2 regions of the Allobosea sp. 05T433 genome follow, and region 2 is predicted to be linked to the other one. Evidence: predicted binding sites of a transcription regulator. Region 2 holds the regulator's gene; the other holds the start of a gene.

Region 1 (4,415 bases), on a different contig from region 2:
CCTTGTTGGTGAAGGTCACCGAGAGGATCTGGGACGGATAGGCGCGGTTGGTGGCGATCAGATGGGCGATGCGCGTGGTCAGCACACGGGTCTTGCCGGTGCCGGCGCCTGCCAGGACCAGAACAGGGCCATCCGTGGCCTCGACCGCTTGCCGCTGCTCCGGGTTGAGGCCTGCCAGATAGCCTGCCGCCGGCTGTGCGGCGGCGCGGGCGGCGAGGCCGCCGGGGCGGGGCAGAGGGGCGGACGTGGTGTGATCGGACAAGGCTTCAGGTCGCTTTGATCGTGATTCGTTCCAGAGGCAATATAGGCTGTCGCGCCGCAGATTGCTGGATAAGGCTGTTGGGCGTTGAATGCTCGCCCGATCGTCAGGACGCGCCGCGATGAATGTGGATATCGCCTCCCGCCATTCCACCCATGAAGTGACGAACCAGGTTCCCATACTGTGCGATTACGACGCCTTCGCGGCTGATCCCGTGTTGCAGGCGGCGGCCACCGCCTTCGATGCAGGCTGGGCCTCGGAGCGCCTGCACGCGGCAGGGCGCATTGTCGGCTCGGCGCAGGTGCAGGACCTGGCGCGACTGGCGAACAGGTTCCCGCCCGAACTCAGGACGCATGACCGGTTCGGCAACCGCATCGACCAGATCGAGTTCCATCCGGCCTGGCACGAATTGATGGGGCTTGCGATCGAGCAGGAGACCCATTCGCTCGCATGGAACAGGCCGGGCCCGGGCGCACAGGTGGCGCGTGCTGCGCTCTCCTATCTCTGGAGTCAGGGCGAAAGCGGCATCTGCTGCCCGATCAGCATGACCTATGCCGCGATCCCGGTCCTGAGGCAGGAACCCGACCTCTGGAGCAAGTGGGGCGCCCTGGTCAGCTCCAACCGCTATGACCGCCGCCAGACGACCGCCTCCGCCAAGACAGGGGCGACCGTCGGCACGGCAATGACCGAGAAGCAGGGAGGCTCTGACCTGCGCCAGACCCAGACCATCGCCGAGGACAATGGCGACGGGACATGGTCCCTGACCGGGCACAAGTGGTTCTTCTCGGTGCCGCATTCCGACCTGTTCCTGACCTTGGCCCGAACCGCCGAGGGCATTTCCTGCTTCGTCGTGCCGGGCTGGCTGCCGGACGGCTCGCGCAACGGCGTGGCGATCCAGCGGCTCAAGGACAAATGCGGCAATCGCTCGAATGCCTCGTCCGAGGTCGAATTCCGCGGTGCGATCGGCCAGATGATCGGCGAGCCAGGCCGGGGCCTGCGCACCGGCCTGGCGATGAACCAGGGCTCCCGGCTGGACATTGCGGCGGCGTCGGCCGGGCAGATGCGGCTCGCCGTTTCGCTGGCGGCGCATCACGCGGCCCATCGGCGCGCCTTCCAGCGCGGGCTGATCGATCAGCCGATCATGCAGAACGTGCTGGCCGATCTTGCGATCGAGGCCGAGGCTGCAGCCTGGCTCGCCTTTCGGCTGTTTGCGGCGCTCGACCGTCAGGAAACGAGCGAGAGCGACCGGTTGCTGGCGCGGATCGGCGCGCCGATTGCGAAATACTGGGTCTCGAAGCGCGCGCCGGCGGTGGTGGTCGAGGCGCTGGAATGCCATGGCGGCAACGGCTTTATCGAGGAAAACCCCATGGCCCGGCTCTATCGGGAGGCGCCGCTCAACAGCGTCTGGGAGGGCTCGGGCAACGTCATTTGTCTCGATGTGCTGCGCTCGCTGGAGCGAGAGCCGGGCTCTCTCGTGGCGCTGATCGAGGAGATGCGACGCGCGGCCGGCGCCGACAATCGCTTTGATGCGCATTTGAGCGCGCTGGAGTCGGAGATACCCACTTTGGTGCGAAGCGAAGGACAGGCGCGGCGGCTGGTCGAGCGGCTGGCGCTGGCGCTGCAGGCCTCGTTGCTGCTGCGCCACGCACCTCACATGGTCGCAGACGCCTTCATCGCGACGCGGCTCGAGGGGCGCTGGTCGGGCCATTTCGGCGATCTGCCGGCGTCCGTGGATGCTGCCGCGCTGGCGCATCGGGCCGTCCCGGCGGTGGAATAGCACTCACGCGTTTGCGCGGCCGCCCTCCCGAAGGGGAGCGCGGCCGGCCGACTGGCTCAGGCCTCGGCCGGAGCGAAATCCATCGCCACGCCATTGATGCAGTAGCGCAGTCCGGTCGGTGGCGGGCCGTCAGGGAAGACATGGCCGAGATGGCCGCCGCAGCGGGCGCAATGCACCTCGGTGCGCTGCATCATGTAGCTATTGTCCTCGCTGATACCGACCGCACCCTCCAGTGGCTGGTCGAAGCTCGGCCAGCCCGTGCCGCTCTCGAATTTCTTGCCGGACTGGAACAAGGGGTTGCCGCAACCGGCGCAGGTGAACCGCCCGGCGCGCTTCTCGAAATTCAAGGCGCAGGAGCCGGCGCGCTCGGTGCCATGCCCGCGCAGCACGTGGTACTGCTCCGGGGTCAGGCGGCGGCGCCACTCCTCGTCGGTCAACTGGAATTCGAACTCACCGGCTTCCCTGACCTTGCCGCCGAACAGTCCGGACAGTCCCATCGTCATTCTCCCGTTCAAAGGTTTCGGGCGGAATATGGGGATGATTGCGCTCCACGTCAGCCCGCCCTCACGGATAGCTGATCCGCAAGGCGCGTCACCCAACCGTCACGCGACTCCTCTAGTCGGCTCGCCATCACAACGGACCGCGCGAGGAACGAAGAATGCAGACGGCGCGTACGGTTCGGCGGGAAACCACAATGGGCCTGACCACGGCGGTGCATCGCAGCAAGCCGCTGTCGCGGGCGGGGATGTTGGAGCGCCTGTTCACCCTGGCCTTTTCCGGGCTCGTCTATCCGCAGATCTGGGAAGACCCGGTCGTCGACATGGAGGCACTGGACCTGCGCCCCGATGATCATGTCGTGGCAATCGCGTCCGGCTCCTGCAACATCCTGTCCTATCTCACCGCCAACCCGGCGAAGATCAGCGCTGTCGATCTGAATGGCGCCCATATCGCGCTCGGCAAGCTCAAGCTCGCCGCACTCGACAGCCTGGCAGGCCATGAGCAGTTCCTGCGCTTTTTCGGCGAGGCGCAATCGCAGGCGAATATCGCGCTCTATGACGCCGAGATCGCGCCACGCCTCGATGCCGTCTCTCGCAGCTACTGGGAAGGCCGCAGCCTGAGCGGGCGCCGGCGCATCCAGGTCTTTGCCCGCAATTTCTACCGGTACGGCCTGCTCGGCCGTTTCATCGGGGCTGGACATCTCCTTGGCCGTACGCTCGGCTGCGATCCGCGCGTGATGCTGCAGGCTCGCGACATGGCCGAGCAGCGCGCCCTGTTCGACAGGCATATCGCTCCCGTCTTCGACAAGCCCCTGGTGCGTTGGCTGGTGCGCCAGCCGGCCTCGCTCTATGGGCTGGGCATCCCGCCGGCCCAGTACAAGGCCCTCGCGGCTGACGGCGACGCCGGGATACGCGGCGTGCTCCGGCGCCGGCTTGAAAGGCTGGCCTGCGGCTTCGACCTGAAGTCGAACTATTTTGCCCGGCAGGCCTTTGGACGGGGCTATGCGACGGACGAGAACGCATCCTTGCCGCCCTATCTTGAAAGCCGGAATTTCGCGGCCGTTCGAGAGCGGGCGGGCCACGTCGCCTATCACCAGAGCGCGATCACGGCCTTTCTCGAGAGCCAGCCTGCGAAGAGCTGCGATGCCTATGTGCTGCTCGATGCTCAGGACTGGATGAATGATGCGGATCTCACGGCGCTCTGGACGCAGATCACGCGCACGGCGCGACCCGGCGCCCGCGTAATCTTCCGGACGGCTGCCGATGAGCGGCTGCTGCCGGGCCGGGTGCCGGCCTCGATTCTCGCGCAATGGCGCTATGAGGAAGCACGCAGCCGCGAGCTTGGAGCGCGCGATCGCTCGTCGATCTATGGCGCCTTCCATCTCCATGTGCTGCAGGGGGCGGTGGCATGAGCGCTGGCCGCGCCACGACCGAGGCCGCCGGCCTGATGGACCGGATGTATCGCCACCAGCGCCATATCTATGACGCCAGCCGCAAATTCTATCTGCTTGGCCGGGACCGGCTCATCGCCGAGCTCGATCCTGCGCCGGGCAGCGCGATCCTGGAAATCGGCTGCGGCACAGGGCGCAACCTGATCAAGCTCGCCCGGACCTATCCGGGCACGCAGTGCTACGGTCTCGACGTCTCGGCCGAGATGCTCGCGACGGCGGAGAGAAGCGTGGCACGATCGGGGCTCTCGGAGCGCATCCATCTGGCACAGGCAGACGCGACCTGCTTCGACGCGGCGGCCCTGTTCGGGCGCGATGGATTTGATCGCATCGTCATCTCCTATGCGCTCTCGATGATTCCCCCCTGGCGGGGCGTGATCGCTCAGGCGCTGCGGACGCTGACGGCAACCGGTTCACTGCATATCGTCGATTTC
Region 2 (4,415 bases):
CCTTCACCCAGGTGACGCCCGGTCCCGGCAGCGAGGGGGGCGGCCTTGCCAACGCCATTGTCGGCTCGATCGTGCTGACCTTCCTCGGCATCGCCGTGGCGACGCCGGTGGGCGTGCTCGCCGGCACCTACCTTGCCGAATACGGCAAGGGCTCCAAGCTCGCGGACCTGATCCGTTTCATCAACGACATCCTGCTCTCGGCGCCGTCGATCCTGATCGGCCTCTTCGTCTACGTCATCCTGGTCGAGCCATTCCGCGGCTATTCCGGCTGGGCCGGCGGCGTGGCGCTGGGCATCATCGCGATCCCGGTGATCGTGCGCACCACCGAGGACATGCTGCGCCTCGTGCCGAGCTCGTTGCGTGAAGCCGGTGCTGCGCTCGGCGCCCCGCCTTCGGTCGTCATCACCAGCGTGACCTGGCGGGCGGCGAAATCCGGCATGGTCACCGGTATCCTGCTGGCCCTGGCGCGCATCGCCGGCGAGACGGCGCCGCTGATCTTCACTGCGCTGAACAACAATTTCTGGTTCTCGCCCAGCCTCGTCGGCGGCGTCTCCAACCTGCCGGTGACGATCTACCAGTTCGCCTCCGCCCCCTATGAGAACTGGCAGCAACTCGCCTGGGCCGGTTCGCTGATCATCACCGTCTCGATCCTGTGCCTCTCGCTTATCGCCCGCCGTATCGTGCGGGGCGGCAAATGAACGGCCTTAAACCCTCGTCGCGTTCGATCTGAAGGAACAAGTCGATGCTTTCGACGCTGGAACTGAGCCCGCAAGCGCTTGATGCCGAGGCCCCCGTCCGGATCGCGGTCAAGAACCTCGATTTCTACTACGGCGAGCACAAGGCGCTGAAGAACATCAATCTCGACTTCCGGGACCGCCATGTCACGGCCCTGATCGGACCGTCGGGCTGCGGCAAGTCGACCCTGCTGCGCATTTTCAACCGGATCTACTCGCTTTATCCCGAGCAGCGCGCCACCGGCGAGATCCTGCTCGACGGCCGCAACGTCATCAGCAACGATATCGATGTGAACGAGCTGCGCTCGCGCGTCGGCATGGTGTTCCAGAAGCCGACGCCCTTCCCGATGTCGATCTACGACAATGTCGCATTCGGCATCCGCCTCTACGAGAAGCCACCGAAATCCGAGCTCGATGACCGCGTCGAGGGTGCGCTGCGCCGTTCCGCGCTCTGGGACGAGGTCAAGGACAAGCTGAAGACCTCCGGCATGGGCCTGTCCGGCGGCCAGCAGCAGCGCCTCTGCATTGCGCGGACCATTGCCCAGAAGCCGGAAGTCATCCTGTTCGACGAGCCGACCTCGGCGCTCGATCCGATCTCGACCGGCAAGATCGAGGACCTGCTCGAGCAGCTCAAGACCGACTTCACCATCGTCATCGTCACCCACAACATGCAGCAGGCGGCGCGTATCTCGCAGTACACCGCCTTCATGTATCTCGGTGAGGTGATCGAATTCGACGCCACCAACACCATCTTCATGAACCCGCACAAGAAGCAGACGCAGGACTACGTCACCGGCCGCTTCGGCTGAACCGGCGCCCAGCCTTCCAACTGCTTTGCCGACAAAGGATACGCCGCGATGACTGATCACATCGTCCGCTCATATGATGCCGATCTCGAGGGGATCCGCCGCAGCCTGGCCGAGATGGGGGGCATGTCGGAGCGCATGCTCGGCGATTCGACAGTCGCCCTGGTGCGCCGCGACACCGGGCTGGCACAGAAGGTCATCAGCGCCGACCAGCGCCTCGACAATCTGCAGCGCGAGGTAGAGGAGAAGGCGGTGCTCACCATCGCCCGGCGCCAGCCGCTCGCCAACGACCTGCGCGAGCTGATCTCCGCCATCCGCATCGCCGCCGATATCGAGCGTGTCGGCGATCTCGCCAAGAATATCGCCAAGCGCGCGGTCGCCATCTCCGGCCAGTTCCAGCCGCCGTCGCGCGCGGTCGTCGGCCTCGAGCATATGAGCCGCCTGGTTCAGGCCCAGCTCAAGGACGTGCTCGACGCTTACGCCGTCAGCAACGAGCAGAAGGCCATGGAGGTCTGGCGCCGCGACGATGAGATCGACGCGCTCTATACCTCGCTCTTCCGCGAGCTGCTCACCTATATGATGGAAGACCCGCGCAACATCACCTTCTGCACGCATCTCCTGTTCTGCGCCAAGAATGTCGAGCGCATCGGCGACCACACCACCAACATCGCCGAGACGATCCACTATCTCGTCACGGGCGAAGCCTTGGACGCAGCCCGCCCGAAGCTCGACACGACCAATATCCTTCTGGACGCCGCCACCGGTGAGTGACCGGCGCCCGACACCTTTGGGACCGAGTGAGACATGCCTGCACGCATCCTGATCGTTGAGGACGAAGAGCCGCTGACCCTGTTGCTGCGCTACAATCTCGAAGCCGAGGGCTTCGAGGTCGACAGCGTCGCGCGTGGCGACGATGCCGAGCTGCATCTGCGCGATCATACGCCGGACCTCGTGCTGCTCGACTGGATGCTGCCGGGCCTTTCCGGCATCGAGCTCTGCCGGAGGCTGCGGACCCGTCGCGATACCGAGCGGGTGCCGATCATCATGCTCACCGCCCGCGGCGAGGAAACCGAGCGTGTGCGCGGCCTCGCCACCGGGGCCGACGACTATGTCGTCAAGCCGTTCTCGCTGCCCGAGCTGATCGCCCGCATCCAGGCGTTGCTACGCCGCGCCAAGCCGGGTCATGTCGCCGGCCTGTTGGCCGCCGGCGATCTCGAACTCGACCGCACCACCCGCCGTGTCCGCCGCTCAGGCAGCGAGCTGCATCTCGGCCCGACCGAGTTCCGCCTGCTCGAATTCCTGATGCAGGCGCCGGGGCGGGTCTATTCCCGGGCCCAGCTGCTCGACGCGGTCTGGGGCCGCGACGTCTATATCGACGAGCGCACCGTCGACGTCCATGTCGGCCGGCTGCGCAAGGCGATCACTCCTGACAACGCCAAGGACCCGCTGCGGACCGTGCGCGGTGCCGGCTATGCCTTCGACGAGACCTTTGCGCGGAGCTGAGACTTGGATCATCGGGGACTTGGATCATCGGGCCGGATATCGAATCCGCCCGACGATCTAACCGTCTATGGTTGCATCGGCCTTCCCGAAAACCGCAATCCACCTTTCGGGCCGATACCCTAGCGCGGCCCTGCGATAATAATCGCCGCGCCGGCGAGGCAGATCAGCCCACCGATAATGTCCCAGCGGTCGGGGCGAAAGCCTTCCACGGCCCAGAGTAGACGCCGCCATAGGCGGCATAGGCCCGTCCGGCGGCTTCGCTCTCCGCCAGCGTCAGCAGCCAGGCGAACAGGGCGAGCGAAAACAGTCCGGGTACGAGCCACCAGATGGGCTTGTCGAGCCGGAGCCAGCCCCAGAACGCGAAACAGCCGGCGATTTCGAGAATGGCTGCGCCGAAATAGGCGGCGATGGTCGGCATGGTTCGTCCCTGTCGATGGCCTTCGGGGCGGGATTACCCTTGACCGCAGGGCGCGCTGACGGCAAGCCGGACCGATGCCCACACATCACGTCGCCATTATTGGAGCAGGGCCCTCCGGGCTGATCGCGGCCGAGCGCCTTGCGGCAGCCGGGGACACCGTCACGATCTACGATCGCATGCCCTCGCCGGCCCGCAAATTCCTGCTGGCCGGGCGCGGCGGATTGAACCTTACCCATTCCGAACCGCTCGACAGGTTCCTGCCCCGCTATCGCGATGCGCAAGCCTGGCTGGAGCCGGCCATTCGCGCCTTCCCGCCACAATCCCTGCGCGACTGGGCCGATGCGCTCGGGCAGGACACGTTCGTCGGCAGCAGCGGCCGCGTCTTCCCGCGCGCCATGAAGGCCTCGCCCCTGCTGCGGGCATGGCTGCGCCGGCTCGATGGTCTCGGCGTCGCCTTCGCGCCTGGGCAGCGCTGGACCGGCTGGAGCGAAGCGGGAGCTCTGACGTTCCGGAGCCGCGATGGCGCCGATGTCGAGGCGCGGCCCGACGCGACGCTGCTCGCGCTCGGCGGTGCGAGCTGGCCACGGCTGGGTTCGGATGGTGGCTGGGCACCCTTGTTGGCGGCGCGCGGCGTTGCGATCGCGCCGCTGCGCCCGGCCAATGGCGGTTTCACGGTCGATTGGTCCCAGACCATGCGAGAGCGTTTTGCCGGAGTACCGTTGAAGCGCATCGTCCTGAGCTTCGGCGGCCAATCCGTGCCCGGCGAGGCGATGATCGATGCGACGGGTCTGGAAGGCGGCGCGGTCTATGCACTCTCTGCCCCGATTCGCGAGACGATCCTGCGCGAGGGCAGGGCGGTCATCACCATCGATCTGCGGCCCGATCACGAGGCGGCACTGCTGGTCCAGCGCCTCGCGCATCGTCGCAAGGGCGTGACGCTGAGCAATCATCTGC

What was found. The regulator PhoB, encoded in region 2, activates phosphate uptake and scavenging genes when phosphate is short. The targets are predictions, from matches to a motif close to TGTCATNNANCTGTCAT.
Region 1: a site for PhoB is predicted at 2,626-2,642, ahead of AC1DGP_RS04590 (BtaA family protein). Genes of this name have one in related genera too.

The regions. Positions count from the first base shown of each region.
Region 1 covers NZ_JBFTKS010000003.1:71,764-76,178, reverse strand. Annotated here, with positions in the region: gene AC1DGP_RS04605 (ATP-dependent helicase) at 1-262, opposite strand, end outside; gene AC1DGP_RS04600 (acyl-CoA dehydrogenase family protein) at 381-2,036, shown strand; gene msrB (peptide-methionine (R)-S-oxide reductase MsrB) at 2,093-2,533, opposite strand; gene AC1DGP_RS04590 (BtaA family protein) at 2,695-3,945, shown strand; gene AC1DGP_RS04585 (class I SAM-dependent methyltransferase) at 3,942-4,415, shown strand, end outside.
Region 2 covers NZ_JBFTKS010000009.1:125,660-130,074, reverse strand. Annotated here, with positions in the region: gene pstA (phosphate ABC transporter permease PstA) at 1-698, shown strand, start outside; gene pstB (phosphate ABC transporter ATP-binding protein PstB) at 743-1,543, shown strand; gene phoU (phosphate signaling complex protein PhoU) at 1,592-2,311, shown strand; gene phoB (phosphate regulon transcriptional regulator PhoB) at 2,345-3,043, shown strand; partial or broken gene AC1DGP_RS14840 (YnfA family protein) at 3,163-3,461, opposite strand; gene AC1DGP_RS14835 (TIGR03862 family flavoprotein) at 3,536-4,415, shown strand, end outside.